DNA from 3 places in the Streptomyces sp. NPDC039424 genome. Region 2 is predicted to be linked to each of the others. Evidence: predicted binding sites of a transcription regulator. Region 2 holds the regulator's gene; each other region holds the start of a gene.

What was found. The regulator HrcA, encoded in region 2, represses chaperone genes, less so after heat shock. The targets are predictions, from matches to a motif close to TTNGCACTCNGNNNNNCNGAGTGCNAA.
Region 1: a site for HrcA is predicted at 4,977-5,003, ahead of groL (chaperonin GroEL). Genes of this name have one in related genera too.
Region 3: a site for HrcA is predicted at 1,374-1,400, ahead of groES (co-chaperone GroES). Genes of this name have one in related genera too.

The regions. Positions count from the first base shown of each region.
Region 1 covers NZ_JBVKAI010000018.1:43,570-49,944, reverse strand. The annotation lists gene ACZ7L0_RS33510 (carboxylesterase/lipase family protein) at 1-892, opposite strand, end outside; gene ACZ7L0_RS33505 (metallophosphoesterase family protein) at 892-1,797, opposite strand; gene ACZ7L0_RS33500 (NADH:flavin oxidoreductase) at 1,883-3,010, opposite strand; gene groL (chaperonin GroEL) at 3,191-4,813, opposite strand; gene ACZ7L0_RS33490 (cold-shock protein) at 5,121-5,324, opposite strand; gene ACZ7L0_RS33485 (MoaD/ThiS family protein) at 5,767-6,042, opposite strand; gene thrC (threonine synthase) at 6,039-6,375, opposite strand, start outside.
Region 2 covers NZ_JBVKAI010000004.1:547,197-553,571, reverse strand. The annotation lists gene ACZ7L0_RS13750 (16S rRNA (uracil(1498)-N(3))-methyltransferase) at 1-134, opposite strand, end outside; gene ACZ7L0_RS13745 (nitronate monooxygenase) at 131-1,207, opposite strand; gene dnaJ (molecular chaperone DnaJ) at 1,433-2,569, opposite strand; gene hrcA (heat-inducible transcriptional repressor HrcA) at 2,570-3,586, opposite strand; gene ACZ7L0_RS13730 (MBL fold metallo-hydrolase) at 3,751-4,473, shown strand; gene ACZ7L0_RS13725 (DUF3097 domain-containing protein) at 4,508-5,317, shown strand; gene hemW (radical SAM family heme chaperone HemW) at 5,327-6,375, opposite strand, start outside.
Region 3 covers NZ_JBVKAI010000002.1:607,026-613,400, forward strand. The annotation lists gene groL (chaperonin GroEL) at 1-802, opposite strand, end outside; gene groES (co-chaperone GroES) at 919-1,227, opposite strand; gene ACZ7L0_RS07605 (polysaccharide deacetylase family protein) at 1,500-2,342, opposite strand; gene ACZ7L0_RS07610 (polysaccharide deacetylase family protein) at 2,339-3,271, opposite strand; gene ACZ7L0_RS07615 (class I SAM-dependent methyltransferase) at 3,362-4,543, shown strand; gene ACZ7L0_RS07620 (cell wall-binding repeat-containing protein) at 4,548-6,375, opposite strand, start outside.

The DNA.
Region 1 (6,375 bases), on a different contig from region 2:
AGGGGGTCGTCGTGGGTGCGGCCTTGCCCCACCGGTCGAGGTACCGGACCATTTTCTCGCCCAGTGCCAGTCCCGCGTAGGTCAGTTTGCGCGGGTCGACCGTCGACAGGTCGGCGGCCGTCGGGCGCAGGCCCGCCTCCGCCGCGAGGGCGGTGCCGATGTCCCGGGCGAGGGCGTCGGAGAAGTACGTGCCCGGCACGCTCTGGGCGATGGCCCGCCCGAAGAGGCCCTTCGCCCTCGGCATCGCCAGCAGCGAGGCCACCGATCCGGCGCCGGCCGACTCACCCATGACGGTGACCTGTCCGGGGTCGCCGCCGAACGCCGTGATGTTGTCCCGTACCCATTCCAGGGCCGCCACCTGGTCCAGGAGGCCGCGGTTGGCGGGGGCGCCGTCCAGCGCGGCGAAGCCCTCGATGCCCACGCGGTAGTTGAAGGTGACCACGACGAGGTCGCCGTCGCGGGCGATGTGCCGGGCGTCGTAACCGGGGCTGCCCGCGTGGCCCAGCTTGTAGGCGCCGCCGTAGATCCACACCATGACGGGGCGGGCGGACGCCGGGTCCGGTTCGGGGGTCCAGACGTTGACCGTCAGCCAGTCGTCGTCCCGCGGGATGTCCGGTACGGCGCCCGTACGAGCCTGGAGGCCCGGTTCCTGCGGGGGCGGTGGCCCGAACTCGTACGCCTCGCGGGTCCCGTCCCAGGCCCGGGGCGGGCGCGGTGCCGCGAACCTCGCCGGCCCGACCGGGGGTTCGGCGAACGGGATGCCCCGGAAGACCGCCAGGCCGTGTTCGCGGCGCCCGCGCACGGCGCCCGCGGTGGTCCGTACGACTGGCCCCTCGGCCGAGGAGGAGGGGGAGGAGGAGTTCGTCGCCCCGTGGGACTCCGTGGTCGTCATCAAAGCTCCCTACTGGTCTGCGGCTGTTCCGCGGCGTGCTTCTCGATGAAGTCTCGCGTGCGCTGCTCGTCCAGTTGGTACACCGTCTCGTGCGCCCGTGGGTCGCGGGCGTGGAAGGTGTGGAACATCGGGCTCGCCGGTCCGCCGAGCTCCACCAGCGAGGCCGACGCCCCGCGCACCACCCGTTCGGTGCCGGGGGCACAGGTCAGGTCGACGCGGCTGACGACGCCCGGCGTGACCCACACCGGCGTCCGCTCCAGGAAGCCGAAGAGCTGGAGGTGGAAGTGTCCGGTGAGGATCACCCGGACGTCGGTGTCGCGGATCGCGTCGGCCAGTTCGGCCGGGTCGAGCAGGCCGAACGCCCGCTGGGTCGGTACGTCGAGGGTGACCGGAGGGTGGTGGAAGACCAGGACCGTGCCGTGTTCGGCGGGCGTCCGCAGCACCTCGCGGAGCCAGTCGAGCTGGGCGGTGCCGAGGCGGCCGTACACCTTGCCGGGTACGAGGGAGTCCAGCGTGACGAAGCGGTGGCCGCCGACGGTGCTCACGGCCGCCCGTTCCCGCTCGGCCGACTGAAGGACGGTCTCCGCCCGGTCGGTGCCGTCCGCCGCCAGATGCCCGCTGCCCAGCACCTTGCCGAACGCCTCGCGCTCGTCGTGGTTGCCGGTGCTGTAGAAGACCGGCGCCTGCCGGACACGGGCGAACTCCCCCACCAGCTCCCGTACGGTCCGGTACGCCTCCACCGCTCCGTCGTCGGCGAGGTCGCCGCTGACGACGATCGCGTCGATGTTCCGCTGGTGGCGCAGTTCGGTGAGCATCAGGCGCAGGGACTCGGTGGCGAGCGCGCCCTGCGCGTCGGGGGTGGCGGTGCGCTCGATGTGGGTGTCGGAAAGGTGAAGGATCCTCATCTCCCGCACCGTAACGGGGGGTTGGCAGCGGATCCAGGGCCAATGTCCCGGCCCTGGCTCCGTTCCGCGTGTCAGCCCTCCGTCGTCAGCTCAGCGTCTTCAGCGCGGCGGCGTCGTACGGCTTCAGCTCGTCGAAGCGGCCGGCGAGGACCTTCGCCGCCCACTCGGGGTCCTGGAGCAGGGCGCGGCCGACGGCGACCAGGTCGAACTCGTCGGCTTCGAGGCGGTCGAGGAGGTCGTCGAGGCCCTTGACCGGGGAGCCCTCACCCTGGAAGGCGTTGATGAAGTCGCCGTCGAGGCCGATCGAGCCGACGCTGATGGCGGGCTTGCCGGTCAGCTTCTTCGTCCAGCCGGCGAGGTTGAGGTCGGAGCCGTCGAACTCGGGGAACCAGTAGCGGCGGGTGGAGGCGTGGAAGGCGTCGACACCGGCCGCGGCGAGCGGGGTGAGGATGGCCTCCAGCTCCTCGGGGGTCTCGGCGAGCCGGGCGTCGTAGGCCTCCTGCTTCCACTGCGAGTAGCGGAACAGGATGGGGAACTCCGGCGAGACCTTCTCGCGGACCGCGGCGACGATCTCGGCGGCGAACCGGGTACGGGCCACGGGGTCGCCGCCGTAGGCGTCGGTGCGGCGGTTGGTGCCGGCCCAGAGGAACTGGTCGATGAGGTAGCCGTGGGCGCCGTGGATCTCGACGCCGTCGAAGCCGATACGCTCGGCGTCGGCGGCGGCCTCGGCGAACGCTCCGATGACGTCGTCCAGGTCCTGCCGGGTCATCGTCTTGGCGTCGGCGGTGCCGTTGATGCGCAGGCCGGAGGGGCCGACGGAGGGGGCGTCCGGGTAGGGCAGCTCACCCTGGTTGCGGACCGTGCCGATGTGCCAGAGCTGCGGGACGATGGTGCCGCCCGCCTCGTGCACCGCCCCGGCCACCTTCTGCCAGCCCGCGAGCTGCTCCTCGCCGTGGAAGCGGGGGACTCGGCCGCTCTGACCCGCCGACTCGTGGCCGACGTACGTCCCCTCGGTGACGATCAGGCCCACACCGGCGGCGGCGCGACGGGCGTAGTACGACAGCACGTCCTCGCCGGGGATGCCGCCCGGGGAGAACTTACGGGTCATCGGCGCCATCGCGATGCGGTTCGGGACGGTCAGGCCGTTGATCGTCGTCGGCCGGGACAGGATCAGCGCCGCGCGGGCGGCGGACTCGGTGGCGGTGACGGTCACGTGGGGGCTCCTCAGGGTTGACCAGTCGGTATGTGCATACGCATGCAGTAAAACCGACTCGTCCGGCGCGGCATTCCGGCCGCGCTGTGATCCCGGACACGCCCGAGGGCGGCACCCCCTGTCTCCAGGGAGTGCCGCCCTCGGTCTCGTACAGCGATGAACTCGTGATCCCGGTGAGGATCAGAAGTCCATGTCACCGCCCGGCATGCCGCCACCGGCGGGCGCGGCGGCCTTCTCCGGCTTGTCGGCGATGACGGCCTCGGTGGTGAGGAACAGCGCGGCGATGGAGGCGGCGTTCTGCAGCGCGGAACGGGTCACCTTCGCCGGGTCGATGATGCCTTCCTTGACCAGGTCGACGTACTCACCGGTCGCGGCGTTCAGGCCGTGGCCCGGGGTCAGGTTGCGCACCTTCTCCACCACGACACCGCCCTCGAGGCCGGCGTTGACGGCGATCTGCTTCAGCGGGGCCTCGAGCGCGAGCTTCACGGCCTGGGCGCCGGTCGCCTCGTCACCCTCGAGCTCCAGCTTCTCGAAGACGGCGGTGGCCTGGATGAGGGCCACGCCACCACCGGCGACGATGCCCTCCTCGACGGCCGCCTTGGCGTTGCGGACGGCGTCCTCGATGCGGTGCTTGCGCTCCTTGAGCTCCACCTCGGTGGCGGCACCGGCCTTGATGACCGCGACACCGCCGGCGAGCTTCGCCAGGCGCTCCTGCAGCTTCTCGCGGTCGTAGTCCGAGTCGCTGTTCTCGATCTCGGCGCGGATCTGGTTGACCCGGCCGGCGACCTGGTCGGCGGAGCCGGAGCCGTCGACGATGGTGGTCTCGTCCTTGGTGATGACGACCTTGCGGGCGCGGCCCAGGAGGTCCAGGGTCGCGTTCTCCAGCTTGAGGCCGACCTCCTCGGAGATGACCTCGCCGCCCGTGAGGATGGCGATGTCGCCGAGCATGGCCTTGCGGCGGTCACCGAAGCCCGGGGCCTTGACGGCCACGGACTTGAAGGTGCCGCGGATCTTGTTGACGACCAGGGTCGACAGGGCCTCGCCCTCGACGTCCTCGGCGATGATCAGCAGCGGCTTGCCCGACTGCATGACCTTCTCCAGCAGCGGGAGCAGGTCCTTGACCGAGGAGATCTTGGAGTTGGCGATCAGGATGTACGGGTCGTCGAGGACGGCCTCCATACGCTCCATGTCGGTGGCGAAGTACGCCGAGATGTAGCCCTTGTCGAAGCGCATACCCTCGGTGAGCTCCAGCTCCAGACCGAAGGTCTGGGACTCCTCGACGGTGATGACGCCTTCCTTGCCGACCTTGTCCATGGCCTCGGCGATGAGCTCGCCGATCTGGGTGTCGGCGGCGGAGATGGAGGCCGTGGAGGCGATCTGCTCCTTGGTCTCGACGTCCTTCGCCTGCTCCAGCAGGGCGGCGGAGACGGCCTCGACGGCCTTCTCGATACCGCGCTTCAGGGCCATCGGGTTGGCACCGGCGGCCACGTTGCGCAGGCCCTCGCGGACCAGCGCCTGGGCCAGGACGGTCGCCGTGGTCGTACCGTCACCGGCGACGTCGTCCGTCTTCTTGGCGACTTCCTTGACCAGCTCGGCGCCGATCTTCTCGTACGGGTCCTCGAGCTCGATCTCCTTGGCGATGGAGACACCATCGTTGGTGATCGTGGGGGCGCCCCACTTCTTCTCGAGGACGACGTTGCGGCCCTTGGGGCCGAGCGTCACCTTGACGGCGTCCGCGAGCTGGTTCATGCCGCGCTCGAGGCCGCGCCGCGCCTCCTCGTCGAACGCGATGATCTTGGCCATGTGAAGTGGTCCCTCCAGGACTGGGGGTGATTCCTTCGGACCGCGCCCGCGCCCGCGACGGACGGCTCGCGGACCCCGTGGTTCCTTGCCCCACTTGGCCTGCGGGCCTCACCGACCCGGTCCTTCGCTGTCACTCTCACCTTCAGAGTGCTAACGCCAATGATTAGCACTCGGCATGGTCGAGTGCAAGCGGCTACCAGGGTTTGGGCGGGGCGCTCCGCCGCGCGCGAACAGGGGTGCGCCCCCGCCCGGACAGGGCGAAGGGCCCGCACCCCGAGAGGCACGAGCCCTTCACTTGTATTAACGTTCAGGCGGTGACGCGAACCATGTCGGCCTGCGGACCCTTCTGGCCCTGCGAGATCTCGAACTCGACCCGCTGGCCCTCTTCCAGGGTGCGGTAGCCGTCCATCTGAATCGCGCTGTAGTGGACGAAGACGTCCGCACCACCGTCGACCGCGATGAAGCCGTACCCCTTCTCCGCGTTGAACCACTTGACGGTGCCCTGAGCCATGCCTAACTCCCCTATTACTGGCCCTTGCACAGATCCACACTTCGCGGATCCGGGTCAGACCTCACCCCCCATGGATTGGGGGCGTGCGCCGGAACGCGTCGACCGCGGCTGAATGTATCTGTCCAACTGCCGTCTGCAACAGGTCAATCGGACGAGAAATCCGGACGGGCCCGGTCGGGAATCTGCCAAAAATTCGGCTGAATTCAGGGCAAGTCGGGCTACACAAAAGCCTCAAAAGGCGCAAAAGACCCGCACACTTTGGCTACATCTTGTCGGGCGCGCGGCATGAATCCAGGGTCACCGACCCGGAGATCAGGAGCGGGTTCCCCAACTGTACCGCGCTCAATCACACTGAATTGCCCCCTCCGTTTCTCTCACGGAGGGGGCAATTCGATGAACTCTCGGTAACTGGCGTTACCGACGGTAATTGATCAATCTTCAATCAGCCGCCGGCGACGGCCGGAATGATCGACACACCCGCGCCGTCCGGGGTCACCGTCTCCAGTCCCTGCTCGAAGCGCACGTCGTCGTCGTTGACGTACACGTTGACGAACCGGCGCAGCTTGCCCTGGTCGTCCAGGACACGCGCGGCGATACCCGTGTGGTTCTTCTCCAGGTCGGCGATGACCTCGGCGAGGGTCGCGCCGTCGGCCTGGACCTCGGCCCGACCGCCGGTGTAGGTGCGCAGGATGGTGGGGATGCGGACGGTCACGCTCATGCGAGGCCAGCCTCTCGGAAGGAGTCGAGGTTCGGGCGGATCGTAGCGGTCAGGCCGGTGCCGGCCACCGCGTCCAGGGTCTTGAGGCCGTCGCCCGTGTTGAGGACGACCGTCGTCTTGGTGGGGTCGAGGACACCGTTCTCGATCAGCTTGCGCGTGACGCCCACGGTCACGCCACCCGCGGTCTCCGCGAAGATGCCCTCGGTGCGGGCCAGCAGCTTGATGGCGTCCACCACCTGCTCGTCGGTCACGTCCTCCACCGCACCGCCGGTGCGGCGCGCGATGTCGAGGACGTACGGGCCGTCGGCCGGGTTGCCGATCGCCAGCGACTTG
Region 2 (6,375 bases):
GTGAGCACCACGTGCTCGCCCTGCTGCACCCGGCGTACGGAGACCGCGTGCCGCCCCTCGGGTCCCGCCACGTCGACGACCGAGCCGGGGCCCACGCCCTCCAGGGAGTCGACCACGAACACCGGCGCCGTCATCGGGCCGCACCGCCCTGGGACAGGGCCGCCGTCGCCGCCTCGGCCTCGGCGGCCAGCGTCTCCACCAGCTGCCCGGCGGGCAGGTCCCGCGCCATCCGGTGGCCCTGTCCCGCCCACAGCGCCATGCCCTGCGGGTCACCGGCCTTGGCGGCGGCCTTGCGCAGCGGCGAGGTCAGGTGGTGGACCTCCGGGTAGGCGGCCGGGGCGTACCGGCCGTGCTCGCGCATGAAGCGGTTGACCAGGCCGCGGGCCGGGCGGCCGGAGAACGCGCGGGTCAGCTCGGTGCGGGCGAACAGCGGGTTGGTCAGCGCCTGCTTGTGCAGGGCGTTCGCGCCGGACTCGGGGGTGGCGAGGAAGGCGGTGCCGAGCTGGGCCGCGCTCGCGCCCGCCGCCCTGGCCGCGGCGATCTGGCTGCCGCGCATGATGCCGCCGGCGGCGACGATCGGGATGCCGACGGTCTCGCGGACCTGGGCGACCAGAGAGAGGAGGCCGATGCCGGTGCCGTCCGCCTCCGGGATGTCCCGGTGGGTGCCCTGGTGGCCGCCGGCCTCCACGCCCTGCACGATGACCGCGTCTGCACCGGCCCGCTCCACCGCGAGGGCCTCCTCCGCGGTGGTCGCGGTGACCAGGGTGAGGGTTCCGGCACGGCGCAGGGAGTCCAGTACGTCCCGGCTCGGCACGCCGAAGTGGAAGGAGACCACCGCCACCGGGTTGTCGAGCAGCACGGCGAGCTTGGCGTCGTAGCCGTCGTCCCGGCCGCTGTCCGGGTCCCCGAGCTCCGTCTCGTACCAGGCGGCCTCGCCGGCCAGCTGGTGGGCGTAGACCTCGACCGCGCCGGACTCGGCGTACTCCGGCTGCGGCATGAAGAGGTTCACGCCGAAGGGGCGGCCGGTCAGGCTCCGCAGCTGCTTGATCTCCTGGTACATGCCGTCGGCGGTCTTGTACCCGGCGGCGAGGAACCCGAGTCCGCCGGCCTCGGAGACGGCGGCGGCGAGCTGCGGTACGGAGACACCGCCCGCCATGGGGGCCTGCACGATCGGATGTGGGAAGAGATCGGTCAGTGCGGAGGACATGACGGCATGTTGTCACGTCCTCCGAACAAGTCCGAATCCGGCCGTCCTCTGGCATATCCCAGCGGCATCGTCAGCGGTCAGACCCCCTACGGAGGGGCGTCAGCGCCCGTTGAAGGCGTCCTTCAACCGCGAGAAAAGCCCCTGCTGCCCAGGCTGACTGTGCCTGCCCGGGGGCAACCCCCGGACCCCCGGCCAGGTCGCTCGGCAGCCGCATCCCAGCTCGCGTCAGCGCCCGTTGAAGGCGTCCTTCAACCGCGAGAAAAGCCCCTGCTGCCCAGGCTGGAACTGACCCTGCGGGCGTTCCTCTCCGCGCAGTTGGGCCAGTTCGCGCAGGAGGCGTTCCTGTTCGGGGTCGAGCTTGGTCGGGGTGGTGACCTCGACGTGGACGATGAGGTCGCCCCGGCCGCCGCCGCGCAGGTGGGTGACGCCCCGGCCGTGCAGCGGGATCGACTGGCCGGACTGGGTGCCTGGCCGGATGTCGACCTCCTCCATGCCGTCCAGCGTCTCCAGCGGCACCTTGGTGCCGAGGGCCGCCGCCGTCATCGGGATGGTGACCGTGCAGTGCAGGTCGTCGCCGCGCCGCTGGAAGGTGGAGTGGGGCAGCTCGTGGATCTCGACGTACAGGTCACCGGCCGGACCGCCGCCCGGGCCGACCTCGCCCTCGCCGGCGAGCTGGATGCGGGTGCCGTTGTCGACACCGGCCGGGATCTTCACGGTCAGGGTCCGCCGGGAGCGGACGCGGCCGTCGCCGGCGCACTCCGGGCACGGCGTCGGCACCACGGTGCCGAAGCCCTGGCACTGCGGGCACGGGCGCGAGGTCATGACCTGGCCCAGGAAGGACCGGGTGACCTGCGACACCTCACCGCGGCCACGGCACATGTCACACGTCTGGGCCGAGGTGCCCGGCGCCGCGCCCTCGCCGCTGCAGGTGTTGCAGACGACCGCCGTGTCGACCTGGATGTCCTTGGTCGTGCCGAAGGCCGCCTCGTCCAGCTCGACGTCGATGCGGATCATCGCGTCCTGGCCGCGCCGGGTGCGCGAGCGCGGGCCGCGCTGGGACGCCGTACCGAAGAAGGCGTCCATGATGTCGGAGAAGTTGCCGAAGCCACCGGCCCCGAAGCCGCCCGCACCGGCGCCGCCGGACTGCGAGAGCGGGTCGCCGCCGAGGTCGTAGACCTGCTTCTTCTGCGGGTCCGACAACACCTCGTAAGCGGCGTTGATCTCCTTGAACCGCTCCTGGGTCTTCGGATCCGGGTTGACGTCCGGGTGCAGCTCGCGCGCGAGCCGCCGGAAGGCCTTCTTGATCTCTTCCTGCGACGCGTCGCGGCGCACGCCGAGAACGGCGTAGTAGTCCGTGGCCACTTACGACTCCGCCAGGATCTGTCCGACGTACCGTGCCACCGCTCGTACCGCTCCCATCGTTCCCGGGTAATCCATGCGGGTCGGTCCGACCACGCCGAGCTTGGCGACTGCCTCGCCGCCCGAACCGTAACCGACCGACACCACGGACGTGGAGTTGAGTCCCTCATGGGCGTTCTCGTGCCCGATGCGCACCATCACGCCCGAATCCTTCGCCTCGCCCAGCAACTTGAGGAGCACGACCTGCTCCTCCAGCGCTTCGAGCACCGGCCGGATAGTGAGGGGAAAGTCATGTCCGAAGCGGGTGAGATTGGCGGTGCCGCCGATCATCAACCGCTCCTCGTTCTCCTCGACCAGTGTCTCCAGCAGGGTGGAGAGCACCGTCGAGACCGTACCGCGATCCTCCAGGTCGAAGCCCTCGGGGAGGTCCTCGACCAGCCGCGGCACATCCGCGAACCGGCGACCCGCGACCCGGCTGTTGAGCCGTGCGCGCAGGTCCGCCAAAGACGCCTCGCCGAACGGCGCCGGACAGTCGACCATCCGCTGCTCGACCCGGCCGGTGTCCGTGATCAGCACGAGCATCACGCGCGCGGGGGCGAGTGAGAGCAGCTCCACGTGCCGCACGGTCGAGCGGGTCAGCGAGGGGTACTGCACGACGGCGACCTGCCGGGTCAGCTGCGCGAGCAGCCGCACCGTACGGGCCACGACGTCGTCGAGGTCGACGGCGCCCTCGAGGAAGTTCTGGATCGCCCGCCGCTCGGGGGCGGTCATCGGCTTGACGCCCGCGAGCTTGTCGACGAAGAGCCGGTAGCCCTTGTCGGTGGGGATGCGCCCCGCGCTGGTGTGCGGCTGCGCGATGAACCCCTCGTCCTCCAGGGCCGCCATGTCGTTGCGGACGGTGGCCGGGGAGACGCCGAGGTTGTGCCGCTCGGTGAGCGCCTTGGAGCCGACCGGCTCCTCGGTGCCGACATAGTCCTGGACGATGGCGCGCAACACCTGAAGCCTGCGTTCACTCAGCATTCCGCGCACACCTCCAGATGTCGTCCCCGCGGCCCTGGTCCTGGCACTCTGAACGTCCGAGTGCCAGCATTCCCCGGCCCAGTGTACGGCCGTGGGGTACACCCCGGGCAAGGCCGGTCCGGTGCCGCCGTGCCCGGGACCAGTGTCCTCGCTAGCGTCGCGGTATGACGGTGACTTGGGAAGAGCTGGGATGGGAGCGGGTGGCCGCCGGGATCGGGCGGTGCCGGCTGCCGGGCTGGGACTGCACGGCGGGGCTGGTCCTCGGGGAGGGCACGGCACTGGTGGTGGACGCCGGGTCGAGCCTCGCCGAAGGCGCCCGGTTGCGTGCGCAGGCGCAGGAGCTGGCCGGCCGCCGTGTGACCCATCTCGCGCTCACCCACCCCCACTTCGACCACGTGTTCGGGGCGGCGGCCTTCGCGGGCGCGGAGCTGTTCGCCGCGGTGGGCATGGACACGGTGCTCGGGTACGAGCGCGAGGAGCTGCGCCTGGACGCCGTCCGCAACGGCCTGCCCGTGGCGGAGGCGGACGAGGCGGTGGACTCGCTGCCCGCACCCCGCCACCTGGTCTCCGGCGAGTGGACGCTGGACCTCGGCGGCGGCCGGCAGGCGCTGCTGGCCAACGTGGGCCCCGGGCACACGGGCCACGACCTCGCGATCCTGATCCCCGGCGACCCCGAGGTGGTCTTCTGCGGCGACCTGGTCGAGGAATCCGGCGAGCCCCAGGCCGGCCCCGACGCCGTACCGTCCCACTGGCCCGCCGCCCTCGACCGGCTCCTCGACCTCGGCGGCGAGGACGCGCTGTATGTGCCCGGTCACGGAGCGGTGGTCGGCGCGGCCTTCGTCCGGGCGCAACGCGACGCCCTGGCAGCCCGGTTCGGCGTGTCGTGAGCCCTCGGCGAGCGCTTCTCCTATCGTCGTCCGAATGCGCCAGTACTCCGCCGACCTGACCCCTCCGTGGAAGAAGCCCCAGCCCGTGCCGGAGGTCCCGGCGGAGCCCGGCCTGGTGGTCGAGGAGCCGGGCACCGGCTTCTGCGGCGCGGTGATCCGCTGCGAGGCGGGCACGGTGACCCTGGAGGACCGCTTCGGCAAGCACCGGGTCTTCCCGCTGGAGCCGCGCGGGTTCCTGCTGGAGGGCCGCGTCGTGACGCTCGTGAAGCCCTCTTCCGGTCCGGTGCGTCCCACCCGTACCGCCTCCGGTTCGGTCGCCGTACCCGGCGCACGCGCCCGCGTGGCCCGCGCCGGGCGCATCTACGTCGAGGGGCGGCACGACGCGGAACTGGTCGAGCGGGTCTGGGGCGACGACCTGCGCGTCGAGGGCGTGGTCGTGGAGTACCTGGAGGGCGTGGACGACCTGCCGGCCGTCGTGGCCGAGTTCGCGCCGGGGCCGGACGCCCGTCTGGGGGTGCTCGTGGACCACCTGGTGCCGGGCACGAAGGAGTGGCGCATCGCGGAGTCGGTGACCAGCGAGCACGCCCTGGTCGTCGGTCACCCGTACATCGACATCTGGGAGGCGGTGAAGCCGTCGTCCCTCGGGATCGAGGCCTGGCCCAGGATCCCGCGCGGCCAGGACTGGAAGACGGGGGTGTGCCGGGCGCTGGGGTGGCCGGAGAACACGGGGGCCGCCTGGCAGGGGATTCTGTCGCGGGTGCGGTCCTACAAGGACCTGGAGCCGGAGTTGCTGGGGCGGGTGGAGGAGCTGATCGACTTCGTCACGGCCGGCGGTGCGGCCTGACGTCCCTGATCAGTCCACCAGGTCCCGGACCACGGCATCCGCCAGCAGCCGCCCCCGCAGGGTGAGCACCGCCCGCCCCTCCTCGTACGGCCCCGGCTCCAGCAGCCCGTCCGACAGGGCCCGCCGGGACGCGGCCAGCCCCTCCTCCTTCAGCAGGGAAAGCGGCACGCCCTCCAGAAGCCGCAGCTCCAGCAGGATCCGCTCCACCCGCCGGTCCTCGTCCGAGAGCAGCTCCCGCCCGGCCCCCGGTGAGCGGCCGGAGGCGAGGGCCGCCGCGTACGCCCCCGGATGCTTCACGTTCCACCAGCGGACGCCCCCCACGTGGGAGTGCGCCCCCGGCCCCGCGCCCCACCAGTCGGCGCCCCGCCAGTACAGCTCGTTGTGCAGGCAGCGGCCGGATTCCGAGGTGGCCCAGTTGGAGACCTCGTACCAGTCGAAACCGGCCGCCGACAGCTTCTCCTCCGCGATCAGATAGCGGTCCGCGTGCACGTCGTCGTCGGTCATCGGGACCTCGCCCCGGCGGATGCGGCGCGCGAGCTGGGTGCCCTCCTCCACGATCAGGGCGTACGCCGAGACGTGGTCCGGCCCGGCGCCGAGGGCCGCGTCGAGCGAGGCCCGCCAGTCGTCGTCCGACTCGCCGGGGGTGCCGTAGATCAGGTCGAGGTTGACGTGCTCGAAGCCCGCCGCACGGGCCTCCGCCACGCAGGCCTCGGGGCGGCCGGGGGTGTGGGTGCGGTCCAGGACCTTCAGCACGTGCTGCCGCGCGCTCTGCATGCCGAAGGAGATCCGGTTGAAGCCGCCCTCCCGCAGCCGCGCGAGGTACGCCGGGTCCACCGACTCCGGGTTCGCCTCCGTGGTGATCTCCGCGTCCGCCGCCAGGCCGAACTCGTCACGGATCGCGGCCAGCATCCGTACGAGGTCCTCGGCGGCCAGCAGCGTCGGAGTGCCGCCCCCGACGAACACGGTGCGGACCTCGCGCGGGTCGTCGCCGAGCACCTTGCGGGCCAGGCGGATCTCGTCGGTCAGGGTGTCCGCGTAGTTCTCGCGGGAGGCGAGCA
Region 3 (6,375 bases), on a different contig from region 2:
GGATCTTGTTGACGACCAGGGTCGACAGGGCCTCGCCCTCGACGTCCTCGGCGATGATCAGCAGCGGCCGGGAGGAGTTCGCCTGGATGATCTTCTCGAGCAGCGGGAGCAGCTCGGCGATCGAGGCGATCTTGCCCTGGTTGATGAGGATGTAGGGGTCCTCCAGGACGGCCTCCATGCGCTCCTGGTCCGTCACGAAGTACGGCGACAGGTAGCCCTTGTCGAAGGCCATGCCCTCGGTGAAGTCCAGCTCCAGACCGAAGGTGTTGGACTCCTCGACGGTGATGACACCGTCCTTGCCGACCTTGTCCATCGCCTCGGCGATGAGCTCGCCGACCTGCTGGTCCTGGGCGGACAGCGCGGCGACGGCGGCGATGTCGGACTTCTCGTCGATCGGCCGGGCCGAGGCGAGCAGGTCGTCGGAGACGGCCTTGACCGCGGCGTCGATGCCCTTCTTCAGGGCGGCCGGGGAGGCACCGGCGGCGACGTTCTTCAGGCCCTCGCGTACCAGCGCCTGAGCGAGCACGGTGGCGGTGGTCGTACCGTCACCCGCGATGTCGTTGGTCTTGGTCGCCACCTCCTTCACCAGCTGGGCACCGAGGTTCTCGTACGGGTCCTCGACCTCGACCTCGCGGGCGATGGTGACGCCGTCGTTGGTGATGGTCGGAGCACCGAACTTCTTGTCGATGACGACGTTGCGGCCCTTGGGGCCGATCGTCACCTTGACCGTGTCGGCGAGCTTGTTGACGCCGCGCTCGAGGGCGCGACGGGCGTCCTCGTCGAACTTCAGGATCTTCGCCATGGCAGCGGGAGCCCTCTCGGAAATCTAGGTGAAAAAGAGACTGCGCCCCGGGCGCCCGGCTTGTTATTGGTCGCGGGGGCCAGGGGCGCAGCTCTACAGCAGATGCTTCGGGTGAACTACTTCTCGATGATCGCGAGCACGTCGCGAGCCGAGAGGACGAGGTACTCCTCGCCGTTGTACTTCACCTCGGTGCCGCCGTACTTGCTGTACAGCACGACGTCGCCGACGGAGACGTCGAGCGGAAGACGGTTACCGTCCTCGAAGCGGCCCGGGCCCACGGCCAGGACGACGCCCTCCTGGGGCTTCTCCTTGGCGGTGTCCGGGATGACCAGGCCAGAGGCCGTGGTCTGCTCGGCGTCCAGCGGCTGGACCACGATGCGGTCCTCGAGCGGCTTGATGGCAACCTTGGAGCTGGCGGTCGTCACGATCCGACCTCCCCCTTCGGAGATCTCACGGGGTTAACTGTCTGAGGTGGCGACCAGGTCGATCCGTCGTCGCGGGTGCCGGACCTGCCCGTCGCTTTGTTGGCACTCTCCAGGGGGGAGTGCCAGACCCGAGACTATGACCGCGATTAGCACTCGGTCAAGCGGAGTGCCAATTGCCGTGCGGCGCGTCCGCGGTAATGGTGGTTTTGTCGTGCGTGTGTGCGACGTGCGCGGGGTGCCGGCCGATGCGGACCGGCGCTTGCGAAGTGCCCTCAGAGGTAGTCCTCCAGACGGCCCACCGTCAGCCCCTGGGCCTGAACCCTGCGCAGGAGGCGGGCCGTGCGTTCCTTCAGGGTGGGGCCGGTGGACTCGTCGGCGCCCACCTGGATGATGTCGCCGGGGCGGAGGTGGTGGTCGCCCTCGGTGTAGGTGAGGTCGTCGGCCGTCATGGACACCCGCCACAGGACGACCGCCGAGACCCCGCAGTCGGCGGCGGCGCGCAGCGTGGTGGTGTCGTACGTGCCGTAGGGCGGGCGGAAGAGGCGGGGGCGCACGCCGAAGCGGGACCTGAGCCTCTCCTGCTGGCCGCAGATCTCGGCGCGTTGGCCGGCGTAGGGCAGTCCGGCCATGGCGGGGTGGTCGAGGGTGTGGTTGTGGACGCCGGCGCCGGCGGACCGGAGGCGGGCGAAGTGGCCGTAGCCGGGGCCGGCGACGCTGTCGGTGAGGAACATGCTGACCGGGAGGCGCAGTTCGCGGACCATGTCGACGAAGCGGGGGTCCTTCTCGGCGCCGTCGTCGTAGGTGAGGAAGACGACCTTGTCGCGGGTGGCCACGCGGTCCACGACGGGGGGCAGGGGCGGCCCCTCCGCACGGGGTGCCCGGCGGCGGGCCGGGAGGCGGGCCGGGGGTTTCGGGGCCGGGGCGAGCGGGGCCCGCAGGCCCCAGTGGCGGTAGGCCATGTCACGGGCGGGCGCCTGGTGCCGTACCCGCTGGGCCGCCTTCTCGCCCAGGCGTTCGATGGGGTCGACGGACTGGGCGCAGCCGGTGAGGAGGAGCGCGGTCCCGGTGAGTGCGGCGGCGGTCAGGGCCCGGCGTGGCCGCCCCCGCCGCCTCACAGGTAGTCCTCCAGGCGGGCCACCGCGTATCCCTCGCGGGTGATCTTGTTCAGGAACCGGCGGACCATGTCGGGCATCGTGCCCTGCCAGTCGTCCCGTCCCCGGAAGTGGGAGAGCACGATGTCGCCGGGGCGCAGCCTCTGGTCGTCCTCCCGGTACTCCCAGTGGTCGACGAAGACCTCCTCGTTCCAGATCGGCGCGTATGCGATGCCGCAGGACTTCGCGGCCCGCAGGGTGTCCCCGTTGTAGTTGCCGTAGGGCGGGCGGAAGACGGACGGGCGCTTGCCGAACTGCTCGCGCATGACCCGCTGCATGCCGCAGATCTCGTCCTTCTGCTCCTCGTAGGACAGACCCGGCAGGTAGGGGTGGGTCAGGGTGTGGTTGTTGAGGGTGACGCCCTTGGCCTGCATCCTTCGGAAGTAGCCGTAGTCGTCCTTCACCAGGTAGTTGCTGAGGAAGGCGGTGTACGGGATCTTCAGGTCGCTCATCATGCGCAGGAAGGCCGGGTCCTTCTCGGCGCCGTCGTCGATGGTGAGGAAGACGACCTTCTGTTTGGTCGGGATCGTGGTGAAGACCGGGGGCAGACGCAGTTCCTCCTGCCCGTCGACCTCGAACCCGTCGCGGGGGGTGATCCTCGGCTTGTGGGCGGGCGGCGCCGGGGGTGTGAGCGGCACGCTCTCCAGGCCCCAGCGCCGGGCGGCGGCGACCAGGGCGGCGCGGGAGGCGCCCAGCCGGGAGGCGTAGTTGTCCAGGGCCTCGGCTGGGGTCCGCTGGTGCTGCTGGCCCGGGGCGGGCCGGGCGCCCGGCTCCGGGCCCGGCACCGTACAGCCGGAGACGAGGGCGGTCACGGCGAGTGAGGCGAGGCCGCCCCGGACGGCCGCTCTTCTCCAGCGCGCACCATTTTTGTCATTTTGTACTACTACTCGCATGGTGCCGGATCCTCGCAGAGCCCCGGACCCGACCGGGCCCGACACCGCCACCGGAGGCGAACCATCCACCGACTGGCCCACAATGAGCCGGTGAACGACCAGCTCCCCTTCCACTCCCTGCTCACCCCCGAGGGCCGCGCCCTGCTCGACGCGGTTCGCGGCACCGCCCCGGCCGACGAACTCGCCGTCGCCACCCGGCTGCGCCGCGACCACCCCGCCGACCTGGTCTCGGCCGCCCTCGGCCAGGCCCGGCTGCGGCAGCGGGCGGCGGCGAAGTTCGGGGCCGAGGACGCGGAACGGATGTTCTTCACACCCCACGGGGTCGAGCAGTCGACGCGGACCAGCGTGGCCACGTACCGGGCGGGGCGGCTGAAGGACCTGGGGGTGACGTCCGTGGCCGATCTGTGCTGCGGGATCGGCGGCGACGCGATCGCCCTCGCCCGCGCCGGGATCCGCGTCCTCGCCGTCGACCGCGACCCGCTGACGGCGGCGGTGGCGCGGGCCAACGCGGAGGAGCTGGGGCTGGGCGAGCTGATCGAGGTGCGGGAGGCGGACGTGACGGAGGTGGACACCTCCTCGTACGACGCCGTGTTCGTGGACCCCGCCAGGCGAGGCGGGCGGGGCCGGATCTTCGATCCGGAGGCGTACTCGCCGCCGTTGTCGTGGGCGGTGGGAGCGGCGACCGGGGCCCGGTGCGCCGCGTTGAAGATCGCGCCCGGTATTCCCCACGAGGCGATCCCGGACGAGGCCGAGGCCGAGTGGATCTCCGACGCCGGCGATGTGAAAGAGGCCGTGCTGTGGTTCGGGACCGGGGCCCGGCCGGGCGCCGTACGGGCCACGCTGCTGCCGGGGCCGCGGTCTCTTCAGGGCCGAGGGCTCCCCGATCCCGGAGTACGCGCCGTCGGACGGTACTTGTACGAACCCGACGGCGCCGTCATCCGGGCGCATCTGGTCGCCGAGGTCGCCGAGTCGCTCGACGGCGGGCTCGTCGACGAGACCATCGCGTACATCACGGCGGACGGGCTGCGGCCGACGCCGTACGCGACCGCGTACGAGATCACCGACCGACTCCCCTTCAACGTGAAGAGGTTGAAGGCGCTGCTGCGGGAGCGGGAGGTCGGGATCCTGACCGTGAAGAAGCGGGGGTCGGCGGTGGAGCCGGAGGAGTTGCGGCGCAAGGTCAAGCCGCAGGGGCCCAACTCGGCGACCGTGTTCCTCACACGCGTCGCGGGTGCCCCGACGATGCTGCTCGGGGCACCCGCGAACGGCTGAGCGCCTACTGCGTGGCCGTGGCCCGCAGCGCGGACAGGTCCGGCTCCGTGGCCGCCGGGCCCTTCGGGGCCGCGGCACCGGACGCGGGCCGCGTCGCGTACGAACTCGCGGCGGGCGCCAGGCCGTTGTAGTACGGCGTGTACGTCCACTGGCCGCTGCTCGCGCTGATCGCCGTGCCCGCCGAGTCCAGCGCCGTGGCCGACACCGAGCCGGTGCCGCCGAAGACGGCCAGACCGTTGACGTTCGCGGCCTCCTTGACCAGGTACGACTTGGTGTCGGAGGAGAGGGTGTCGCTGTCGGTCCACAGCAGCGGGGCGAAGACGTTCATCGCCGCGGCGGCCGAGGTGCCGCCGCGCCAGCTGTCCACGTCGGCCAGGGCGGCATTGCTCGGACCGCCCCACCAGAAGCGTGCGAGGGCCGCGGCGGTGCCCTCGTTGGTGCTCGCCGTGATCGGGTAGTAGGTGTACTTCGACGGCCAGTGGGAGAACGACGTGTGCGTCAGCGCGTACTTCGCCGAGCCGCCGACCGGGATCATGTACGTGTCGCGCGGGTCGAGGCCGTTGAGGTACGACTTCACCGACGAGGTCAGCGTGTTGCCGTCGTTGAGCACGACGACCGCCTTGCCGCTGGTCCCGTCCGCGCCCGCGGCCGACGCGGCGGCGAGCGCCGAGTGGTAGTCGTTGCCGGTGGCGAGGAAGACGTAGTCCGGCGCGCTGGTGATCGACTTGGCGACGGCGACCGAGGTCGAGTAGCGGGAGGTGCCGGCCAGCCGCTTCGGGGTGAAGCCGAGCGAGGAGACCTTCGAGGCGACGGCGCTGCTCAGGATCGACGTACCGCCGATGAGATAGACGCTCGCGCCGGGCTTGAGGACCCGCCTGAGCTCGGTCTGCACGGCGGCCGACAGCGAGCTGCCCGAGGTCATCAGGACCGGGCCGTGCTTCTTGCCCGCGAGGGCGGGGGACGTCAGCGCGTACGCCTCGCTGTCCTTGGAGACCAGCACCGCGGACGAGGCGTTCATCAGGCCCGGCTCGCTCTGGCCGACGGTGTTCCAGGTCCAGCGGGACGCGGCGATGTTGGTGCCGTAGACGTCGGCGCCCCAGACCCGGCCGACGGCGTTCTTGCGCAGCGGCTGCCAGGCGGGCGAACGGCCGCCGTACGGGAACGGGCTGCCCGCGGTCACGGAGTCCGCGGTGACCGTCAGCACCTCCAGGGCGTCCATGCAGCAGTGGTCGTCGCCCACGGGCCCGGTGTAGTGCCCGGTGTAGTGGACGACCAGCCGGTCGCTCGCGGGCGCCCACGAGGGGGACGCGTAGTCGCCGGTGCTGTCGGTGAGGCGGCGCTCTCCGGTGCCGTCGGTGTTGACGGAGAACAGCTGGGCGTGGCCGTCGACGGTGCGGACGAAGGCGACCTTGGTGCCGTCCGGCGAGAGCGCGGGGGCGCCGCCGTCGGCGGTCAGCGTCTTCTGCGTGCCCGTGGCGGCGTCGTAGAGGACGACGGACGGCGTCTTGACGCTGCACGACCCGCCGTTGCGCTGGAAGGCCACGAGCCGGCCGACCGCGGCGGCGCTCGGCAGGGTGTCGCAGCCGCCCCCGGTGGAGAACACGGCGGTGGCCGTACCGCCGTCGGAGGGGACGGAGTAGAGCTTCTTGACCGCGGAGAAGACGATCCCGGCACCGGTGTTCCAGTACGTCGGGTGCGACGGCGAGCGGCCGTTGTAGACACCGTCGTAGACCGTGGTCGGGCTGCCGCCCGTGACGCTCACGGTGCGCAGGAGCCCGGCCTCCTCGAAGGCCACCCGGCTGCCGTCGGGCGACCACGCGGGGGTCTCCGCG